One region of the Arthrobacter sp. Soil_C_49 genome, then DNA from elsewhere that is predicted to be linked to it. Evidence: riboswitches for the same ligand, from Rfam matches in the RefSeq annotation. Region 1 holds a riboswitch; each other region holds the start of a gene.
The links. A riboswitch is a leader RNA that binds a small molecule or an ion and turns the genes downstream of it on or off. The one in region 1 is predicted to bind cyclic di-AMP.
Positions count from the first base shown of each region.

Region 1 (3,264 bases):
GGGTGGAGCGGCGGATCTATGAGATGCTCAACCACCCCACGGAATCTCCCTACGGAAATCCCATTCCCGGCCTGGCAGCCCTGGGCGGCGCGCCGTCGTCCGGTTTCGCCGACGGGGCCATCAGCCTGCTGGAAGCAATGAAGTCCTACGGGCCGGCATCGCAGGTGACCGTGAGCAGGCTCGCGGAGCCCATCCAGGTGGAGCCGGAGCTGCTGTCCCAGCTCGACGAAGGCGGTATCCGCCCCGGCGCCACTGTCTCGCTGGAACGCGTCGGCGATTACATTTCGGTGCGCGTCCCGGGCATTGAAGGCGCGCTGGAACTGCCGCCCGAGGTGGCTGCGCATGTGTTTGTCGCAATCCGCCAGCCTGCGGTCTAAGGCGCCGGGTACCCGATAGAGGGCCGTTTACGCAAAGATAACGGAATTGTTACTAAGGGGCTTAAGCCCCTATAGTTGAACCAAGCGTTGATATTAAAGCGTTACCTGATCTGGAGCCGAGCTCTGCCAGCGGATCGGGAGCACGAGTCGTAACTGGCAGAGGCGGGGGAACCACAACCGGCAGCCGGGGGACTGCCTTGGGGTGAAGTCCGTCAGCAGCAAGCCTCTTCCAGCGAAGGATCCTTACCGGGATATCTCTGTGCCGAAGCTTGCTTACGGCGGACCGGGTCTTTGAACTCTCTGACCCGAATCCGACAGCTAACTTCGCAGGCTTTCCAGAGAGGAACCCTTCTTGACCATGCAGAATTCCAGGGGACGCCGCCGGGCGGCGGGCCCTGCTTCGACACCGCGCGTTGTCGAAGTCATCACGTCGGAGCGCCCCCGCGATCTCCACCGTGATGCCCGCCGTCGCCGCGGCCCCCTCCGCCAGATCACCGAGTTCGCCGCAGCCAGCGGCATCGGCCAAAAGGCCGGCATCGCCCTTGCTGCCACCGGCCTGGTCCTCACCGTGACAGTGCCCGCCACCAGCCCCGTGATGGCCACCGATGCCGCCGGTGGTGCGCCCGTAGCCGCTTCCGCCGTTACCCCGCAGCCGCAGGTTTCAGCCGAAGCGGGAGCCCAGATCGACTTCAGCCGCTCTGCGGTAGTCACCCAGGCTGATCCGGACGGCAAGCTGAAGCAACTGCTCAGCGCCCAATCGGCAGGTGCCATCAGCCGCGCCGCCTCGGCCGGCAGCCTTGGTGCTCCGCTGGCTGTGATGTCCACCGCATCGCCGTTCGGCTACCGCGTGAGTCCCATCACAGGGGGAACGGGCGATTTCCACCGCGGCCAGGACTACGTGGCCCAGTGCGGCACATCCGTTATGGCAGCTGCTACCGGAACCGTGACCTTTGTGGGCTGGCACCAGTACGGCGGCGGGAACCGCGTGGTGATCGACCACGGAAACGGCCTGGAAACCACCTACAACCACCTGTCGTCCTTCAGCGTGAAGGAAGGGCAGACCGTGTCCCGCGGCGAAGCTATCGCGCTTAGCGGCACTACGGGGGCTTCCACCGGCTGCCACCTGCACTTTGAGGTCCAGGTCAACGGCGAAGTGGTCGATCCCACTGGCTGGCTCTAGTCAAGTGACGGTTAACTCTCAGATGAACGTGACCCGTCGTGATCTGAATGTGACATTCAGTCAAAACTGCTGTAGCGTCTAACTCGCGTCAACTTTTCCGAAGTTGACGCTCTTGTGCGGATTGCCTAGCTCTGCCACCGCTCAAGGTCCGTTCGCATGACATCGTCTGGCAGGGGCGGGGGAACCAATTTTGGCCTTTCCAATTGGAGAGGCCTTGGGGTTAAGTCGCAAAGCTTCCTTGGAAGCAGCGCGGCCGGGTGACTCCCATCCGAATCCGACAGCTCACCTCGCAGGCATTGGGAGAGGCTACCTTCGTGTCTTCACGCCATAATTCTGCGCGCCACCGTGCGCAAACGGTTCGTACCAACCCCCTGGACACTGTGTCCAAGGCTGTTAGTGCCAATGCCGGGACAGTTGGTCGCCAGGCTGCCGTTATCGCAGCTGCCTCGGGCCTGATCCTGAGCATGGGCCTGCCGGCCAACGCCGCAGACACCACCGCCGGGGTGTCCGCCTCCACCGAGTCCGGGTCAGCGCAAAGCGCCCTTGCCGTTACTGCGGCACCCACGGCCACCGTCTCCTTCGAACGCCCCGTGGTCAAGACCACTGCCGCTCCCAAGGTGCAGACCGTACGCGCCCAGTCCACTGACTCAGCTGATCGAACCGCTGCTGCCGGAGCCGCTGCTGCCGGAACCGCGGCATCTGCCACGGAGAAGCTGGCCGAAACCGTGTCCGCTGCCTCCACCTCGGGTATTGCTGCCATTGCGTACACCGGCATCGGCCACTCGTACGTATGGGGCGGTACCAGCCCCGTCACCGGCTGGGACTGCTCCGGCTTCACCCAGTGGGTTTACGCGCAGGCCGGCATCAGCATCCCGCGCACCAACGCATGGACTGCCATGAAGCCCACTTCCACCCCGCAGCCCGGTGACCTTGTTATGCAGAACGGCGGCGCGCACGTTGGCATCTACGTCGGCAACGGCATGATGATCAGCGCCCTTAACCCCTCCCAGGGAACGCTGCTGCACGCGGTTGCCGCCACCGGCTCCTCCGCGTTCTTCACTATGAACTAGTTCTTCGACCTCCGGGTCCAAGGGCTTTTTCTTTGCCCACAGGCTTTTCGCTAAATCACACATCCCCGTTCGGGACGTGCCGGCGTACCCCCAAGATGCCGGCACGTCCAAACCCCCCTGCCTGCCTACAAGGTGACAGGGGAAAACGAAAGAGAGAACTGATGACTACTCGTGCAACCGCACGGCATCGTGCCGAGGTCACCAAGACCAATTCGTTCGCCATCATTGCCAAGGCTGTTGGCGACAACGCCGGCGGCGTCGGCCGCCAGGCAGCGGTGATCGCTGCCGCTTCCGGCCTGGTCCTGACCAGCGGCCTGGCAGCCAACGCTGCAGACACCAATGTCCAGCGTGACTCCGCTCCGGCCTCCAACCTGGAAGTTGAATCAACGGTTGAGGCCCCGATTTCGGCTGAGTCCACCATTGCCATTTCCTTCGAGAAGCCCGCAGTGACCACCACTCCGGCTCCCGTTGTGGAAGCTCCGGAACCCGAGGTTGAGGTCCAGGAAGCAGCCGCCCCGGCCGCCCAGCCGGTTCTTGCCGCCAAGGTGATCGCTTCGGCTCCGGCCGCAGCTCCCGCCGCCCCGGCCGCTTCCGCATCCGGTAAGGGTGCAGCCATCCTCTCCGCTGCCTACGCGCA
Region 1 is NZ_JBDGJZ010000016.1:61,459-64,722, reverse strand. Features, by position in the region: gene AC3A4Z_RS19970 (iron-dependent transcriptional repressor DtxR) at 1-377, shown strand, start outside; cyclic di-AMP (ydaO/yuaA leader) riboswitch at 484-725, shown strand; gene AC3A4Z_RS19965 (peptidoglycan DD-metalloendopeptidase family protein) at 736-1,557, shown strand; cyclic di-AMP (ydaO/yuaA leader) riboswitch at 1,705-1,867, shown strand; gene AC3A4Z_RS19960 (NlpC/P60 family protein) at 1,938-2,627, shown strand; gene AC3A4Z_RS19955 (NlpC/P60 family protein) at 2,789-3,264, shown strand, end outside.

Region 2 (3,264 bases), on a different contig from region 1:
TCGGCGGAGGACAAGCAGGCCCTGCTCGACCTGGCAACGGACGCGCAGCCAGTGGACCGCGCCCTCTCCAACGGCGACTACCGGCTGATAGCCGTGAAAACGAACTTTGGCGATGTCCTGGTGACCGGACTCCCCCTCGCCGCCAAGGAGAGTACGCTGGCCTCCCTGGTGTGGACCTTCGTGTTCGTCTCCCTGGGCGGCCTGCTGCTCATCGGGCTGGTGGGGACCGTCCTGATCCGCCGCACCATGAAACCGCTCGAGCAATTGTCAGAGGTGGCCACCCGCGTTTCACGGCTGCCCCTGGATGCCGGCGAGGTGGCACTTGCGGTGCGCGTCCCGCCGTCGAACTCCAATCCGGGAACGGAAGTGGGCAGCGTGGGCCACGCGCTGAACCTGATGCTGGACAACGTCGCCAATGCGCTGCGGGCGCGGCAGAAGAGCGAGACCAAGGTGCGGCAGTTTGTGGCCGACGCGTCGCACGAACTGCGCACTCCCCTGACAGCCATTCGCGGCTACACCGAGCTGATGCGGATGACTGAGGACTTTACCCCCGACGGCGAAAAGTCACTGGCGCGGGTTCAGAGCCAGTCGGAGCGGATGACGGCCCTGGTGGAAGACCTGCTGCTGCTGGCCCGCCTCGATGAGGGCCAGCCGCTCAAGCTCAGTGAAGTGGACCTGACACAGCTGGTGATTGAGGGTGTCAGCGACGAAAAGGTGATCGCGCCCGGACACAACTGGCGGCTGGAGCTTCCGGACGAGCCAGTAGTGGTCAACGGTGACGCTTCACAGCTGCGGCAGGTGCTGATGAACCTGCTGTCCAACGCACGCAAGCACACTCCCGCCGGAACCACGGTGGTGACAGGCGTGAGCAGGTCGCCTGAAGGCGCGGCGGTAGTAACCGTAACGGACGACGGCGGCGGCATTCCTGCCGAGTTCGTGGACCATGTCTTTTCACGCTTCGCCCGCGCAGACGCGGCACGAAAGAGCACGGACGACCAAGCAGGCGCCTCCGCTGCCGAAGGCACCAGTGGACTGGGATTGTCCATCGTGGAGTCCATTGTCGAGGCACATGGCGGAAAGGTAACGGTGACGTCACAGCCAGATCGGACACAATTCGTCCTGCGACTTCCACTTCCCGAGCTGCCATAGCAACGTGACGCGCCGCCACCGTGATCTCTGTTACCAAAATGTGACTTAAGCGCCGCACTCCTGTACCGTCGATTGGGTGAGGTTCCCGACGGGAACCCATATCCGGATGACGCCAAGCTCTGCCGCTTCCCGGATTCCGCTTGAGCACAACGGCAGAGGCGGGGGACCCACAGTCCCGGGCAATTACTGCCCTTGGGGTTAAGCACGCACGTGTATTTTCCGTGCGGCCGGATGCCCTCATCCGAACCCGACAGCTAACTCCGCAGGTGTGAGAGGCGATCCATCATGTCCAAGTTCCTTGCTAAACCGCGCCCGAATTCCGAGTCTGCGTCCCACGCTGGCCGCAATGCCGGCAAAGTCCCCTTCATTGGCAAGCGCGCCTTTGTCTTTGCGGCATCCGCTGCACTCCTCGTAGGAGTCGGAGCGGCCGGACAGGCTACCGAGTCCAGCCTCCGCGTCTCCGCCACCGAAACCCAGGCGGCCGCAGCGCAGTCCAACCTCAGCATCGAGAAGAGCGAAATCCAGGCCAACCCTGCGCCTGCCCCGGCTGCAGAAGAGATTGCGGTGGCCCCGCAGGCAGCAGAGCCCGCACCGGCGCCTGCTGCCGAGCCTGCACCCGCTCCGGCCCCGGCTCCCGAGCCTGCCCCGGCGCCTGCCGCCGCTCCTGAGCCTGCACCCGTCGTCGCCGTCAACGACCCCGCCGGCGCCCAGGCTTACGCTGCAGGGCAGCTCGCCAGTTACGGCTGGGCTCCAGACCAGATGCAGTGCCTGGTGACCCTGTGGGACAAGGAGTCCGACTGGACCACCACGGCCACCAACGCCAGCAGCGGCGCGTACGGCATCGTCCAGTCGCTGCCCGCTGAAAAGATGGCGAGCGCCGGCGCGGACTACCTCACCAACTACCGTACGCAGATCACCTGGGGCCTGAACTACATCCAGGAGCGCTACCAGTCCCCCTGCGGCGCGCTGAACTTCCACCTGTCCAACAACTGGTACTGAGCCATACGGAACCCGTGGCGCGGCGGCGGCACCTGTTGGAGAAGCAGGCGGCCCGGCATACTGTGATCCATGAAGTTAGGGCAGCGGAAACAAGACCGGCATTGAAGTTCCCGGAGAAGTCCTTGCAGCCTTGGAGGCGGGCAAGCGGCCGCCTGTAGTGGTGACCATCAACGGCAAGAGCTACCGGAGCAGCGTCGCGGTGATGGGCGGACAAAACCTGATCTCCCTCAGCTCAGCATACCGGGACTTCATCGGAGTATCCGCCGGCGACACCGTTGAAGTGGACCTGGAGCTGGACACGCAACCCCGCATTGTGGAAGTCCCCGAGGACCTCGCTGCAGCAATGGCGGCGGAACCGGCTGCCGTGGAGTTTTACGCGACGCTAAGCTACAGCGCGCAGCGGCGGTACGTGGAGCCGCTGGGCGGGGCCAAGACGCCAGAGACGCGGTCCCGGCGTATTGCCAAGGTAGTGGCGGATCTCAAAGCCGGAAAGAAATAACCGTCCGGTCTTCGGCGTCCCTGCCGGTTTCGACGGCGACCGCGCTGTAGTCCGTTATGTGCAGTACGCCGGCGGGCAGCGGGCCGGTGTTAGGTCCCACTGCCACTGTGCGGATTCCGGCGGCCACCCCAGCGGCGATCCCCGCCGGAGCGTCTTCGAACACCAGGGCGTCCGCAGGATCCACGCCGAGATAGGCTGCGGCCTTCAGGTATCCCTCAGGATCCGGCTTGCCGCGGGTCACCAGCTCAGCCGCGACTGCGATGGCTGGCATAGGCAGTCCGGCTGCTTCCATCCGGATGTCAGCCAGGACGCGGTCAGCGGACGTGACCAGGGCAACGGCATCCGGAGGCAGGGCTGCCAGCAGCCGGCCGGCGCCGTGCAGGGCCACAATGCCATCAGTGCGGAGGCGTTCCATCGCCCCGAGTTCCGCCGTCAGTGCCGCGACGTCGGCGCCCGCTGGAGCAAACCGGGTGACAGTATCGCGCGCCTGGACGCCGTGCGAGGTCTGGAGTATTTCTTCGAGGTCCAAGCCATAGCGCGCAGCGAACTCACCCCAGACCTGCTCCACCACAGCAGTGGAATCGACCAGGGTGCCGTCCATGTCAAAGAGGACGGCG
Region 2 is NZ_JBDGJZ010000011.1:60,669-63,932, reverse strand. Features, by position in the region: gene AC3A4Z_RS16685 (sensor histidine kinase) at 1-1,149, shown strand, start outside; cyclic di-AMP (ydaO/yuaA leader) riboswitch at 1,277-1,429, shown strand; gene AC3A4Z_RS16680 (aggregation-promoting factor C-terminal-like domain-containing protein) at 1,435-2,148, shown strand; gene AC3A4Z_RS16675 (YdeI/OmpD-associated family protein) at 2,249-2,647, shown strand; gene AC3A4Z_RS16670 (HAD-IA family hydrolase) at 2,628-3,264, opposite strand, start outside.
Region 2: it holds a riboswitch for cyclic di-AMP, as region 1 does, so the genes downstream of both, AC3A4Z_RS16680 (aggregation-promoting factor C-terminal-like domain-containing protein) here and AC3A4Z_RS19960 (NlpC/P60 family protein) in region 1, are expected to answer to the same signal.

Region 3 (3,264 bases), on a different contig from region 1:
CGGGTTGGGAGCTTCCAGTACGCGCGGGCCACCGAGAATATGGACCTCCTGCGGCGCCTCGCCGATCACGCCATCAGCCGGCACCACCCGTCTGCCGCCCAGGCGGACAACCCCTACCTTGCCCTCTTCGAGGCGGTGGTAGCCGCCCAGGCGTCACTGGTGGCCCGATGGATGCTGGTGGGCTTCGTCCACGGCGTGATGAACACAGACAACATGACCATCTCCGGGGAAACCATCGACTACGGCCCCTGCGCCTTTATGGACGCCTTCAACCCGGCGGCGGTCTACAGCTCCATCGACGTCGGCGGACGCTACGCCTACGCGAACCAGCCGGTGGTGGCGGAATGGAACCTCGCCCGCCTTGCCGAGGCAATGCTGCCGCTCATCAACGAAGACCAGGAACAGGCCGTGGCGCCGGCGGTGGAAGCATTGGGAGCGTTCCGCCGCCAGTACAGTGACGCCTGGTTCACCGGGATGAAAAAGAAACTCGGTTTGAAGGAACGCCCGGCGGGGAGCCCCGAGGCAGAAGAAGCCTCTGAGCTGGTGGACGGCGTAATTGCCATCCTCAAGGACGGGCCCGTGGACTACACGCGGTTTTTCCGGAGCCTCGGGCAGGCAGCGCGTGGAAACCATCGGCCCGTCCGGGGCATGGTCCTGGATCTGGCCGCATTCGACGCCTGGGCCGCGCGGTGGCAGGCCCTGCAGCCCGACGCGGGCCTGATGGACCGGGTCAACCCCGCGTATATACCGCGCAACCACCTGGTGGAGGAAGCGCTCGCCGCAGCAACTGACGGCGACCTTGGCCCGTTCAACCGGCTCGTGGACGTTGTCCGTGCGCCGTACGAGGAGCGCCCGGGCCTGGAGCGCTACGCCGAGGGAGCCCCGGAAGACTTCGGCAGCTACCAGACCTTCTGCGGCACGTAAGGGATCCACCAACAACGAAACAGGGGCGGCAGGCGGGAATCCCGCCTGCCGCCCCTGTTTGGGTTGCGTGACTACGCTACGCGGACGAAGGAAGCGCCGCTGAGCCAGCTGATGGAGTGGACCTCGGTCTTGAAACCGTCCACGCCGCCGCTGACAACCTGGCCGTTGCCGGCGTACACACCGACGTGGCCGGCAGTGATCACCAGGTCACCGGCAGCGGGGGTTCCCACCACGGAGCCGTACTGGAAGAACTGGCCGGGAGCCAGGTCGCCAACGCTCTTACCCACGGACCGCAGGGCTTTCTCCACCATGGCGGTGCAGTCCTGCTGGACGCCCACCTGGCCGTAAGCCGACGCCAGGATGGCGGCGCCGGCGCCCGAACCGGTGGCAGCCGGAGCTGACGCGTAGGAGACGTTCACCCCGGTGTTGGCCGGAGCCGCGGCAACAGCTGCCTGGACGGGAGCAGGAGCAGGAGCAGCGGCCGGAGCGGCTGCAACTTGACCGGCACCCGGAATCTGGATCTGGTCGCCGGGGTAGATGATCGCGGTGATCGCCAGGCCATTGGCGGACAGGACGTCATTGAGGCTGACGCCGTAGGCGGCTGAGATGCCGCCCAGGGTGTCGCCCGAAACAACGGTGTGCGCGTTGGCTGCAGCTGCTGCCGGAGCAGCCACGGCAGCGGCAGGCGCTGCGGAAGCCTGGGTGTTAGTGGTCCCGGTGGTGTCCGGTCCGGTTACGCCTGCGTGGGCCGGGGCGCCCACACCGAACGCAATGCCGGAGGCTGCTGCTACGGCGAGCGCCGGGCGGCCAAGCGACTTGGCTGATACAGCCAAGCCCTGGAGCGCGATTGAGCGGGCCGGAGTCGCGCGGTGACGGGCGGTAATGGAATTTTTTGACACGTTTGATCGCCTCTCCCATGCCTGCGGGGTGAGCTGTCGGGTTCGGGTTGGAGATACCCGGCCGGAAGCGGCTCCGAAACGGAACGGAGGCGCTAGCGACTTAACCCCAAGGCCTCTGATGAGGCCGCGGAAAGGTGGTTCCCCCGTCCCTGCCAGCTGGAAAGCGATTGAATCCCGGATCAGTGGCAGGGCTCGGCATACTGATGGGAATGTCCCGTTTGGGAGGGACACCTGAAGACCATAACCCGCCCTCCAGTCAATTGTCACATTTGGATAACATACGAGCGGCTTCTCTCGTATTTAGCCATTGACTGGATTTCGGCGGCGATCTTTTGCTGACCTCGGCTGATGCGCCTGGTTACTCCTCGGCGCACGCGCGCGTAACAAAGTCATAAAGTTGCGCACGTAACACCGCGTCTGCGGCAACTTTCAGCTGCCCCTCGCGTCCGTCCGCTTGAACGTGGAGGGGAAGCAGGGTGCCCACCTTGTCCTCTGCCACGGCGTGCGGATCGCAGCGCGCAGGCCTGATCCACAAGCGCCATTCAGCGGGCGGTCCGCCCTGCTCGATACTGATGCCCGCAGGCCAGGGATGCCCGGGCACCTCAGTCAGGAGAGTTGTCCCCTGGATGTGGTCCAGCAGCAGGGACTTCGCCACGCCGTTCACCCGGGCTTTTGGAATGGCAACCAGCCGGACGACGGCGGTGCGGGAGTCCGCGGCCACGTCAAGGGAGGAGTCCAAGGCGATGTCCGCAACGGCAGCAGCGCCGGCGGCAAGGCAGAGCTCGGCGTTGTTCCGGCTGAGGACGCCGAACGGATCGTCGGCTCCGCGCGTCAGCTCCTGCGGTTCTGAGTGCGCCGGGCCGGTGAACAGCACCGAAGCCAGTGTCTCCGTCGCGGGGGCTGGCCCGTCAGTGCATTCGGCTGCGGGAAGCTGGACCGGGAGGCTCTTGGGCTGTCCGGGAGGCAACTCAAGTCCTGCGCCGTCACGCTGCCACCGAAGTTCGCCTCGGAACAGCGGCGTGGACACCCGGACTTCTTCGACGGCCAGGGGTCCGCCGGTGGTATTGGTGAGCTGCAGCAGCACGGCCTGCTTGCCGTATTGGTCCCGCGACTGGTTGATTTCCACGGAAATCGGCTGCGGCTTAGTCGCCGGCGGTTGCTCCGGTCCCGTGCACGCGCTGACGCCGGCTGCTGCCGCGGCAAGTGCCGTCGGGGCGGCCATCCACTGCAGCCGGGTCCGAAAATGCTGCCCGCCCATACCGCCGCCGAGTGCACTGTCCCCGTACATGCCAACAGTTTAGGGGGCGCTTCCCTGCGGCCGCCGGGCGCCCACGCTGGCGGGCGGGATGGTCTAAGGACTTCCGGCAATGTAACGATGTGGAAACTTCGGCCGTCCGGCCCGGGTTGCCGCCGGTATGCTTCGGGACTATGCCCCTGTTCG
Region 3 is NZ_JBDGJZ010000001.1:702,124-705,387, reverse strand. Features, by position in the region: gene AC3A4Z_RS03275 (protein adenylyltransferase SelO) at 1-924, shown strand, start outside; gene AC3A4Z_RS03270 (LysM peptidoglycan-binding domain-containing protein) at 996-1,823, opposite strand; cyclic di-AMP (ydaO/yuaA leader) riboswitch at 1,827-1,999, opposite strand; gene AC3A4Z_RS03265 (hypothetical protein) at 2,182-3,111, opposite strand; gene AC3A4Z_RS03260 (coiled-coil domain-containing protein) at 3,252-3,264, shown strand, end outside.
Region 3: it holds a riboswitch for cyclic di-AMP, as region 1 does, so the genes downstream of both, AC3A4Z_RS03270 (LysM peptidoglycan-binding domain-containing protein) here and AC3A4Z_RS19960 (NlpC/P60 family protein) in region 1, are expected to answer to the same signal.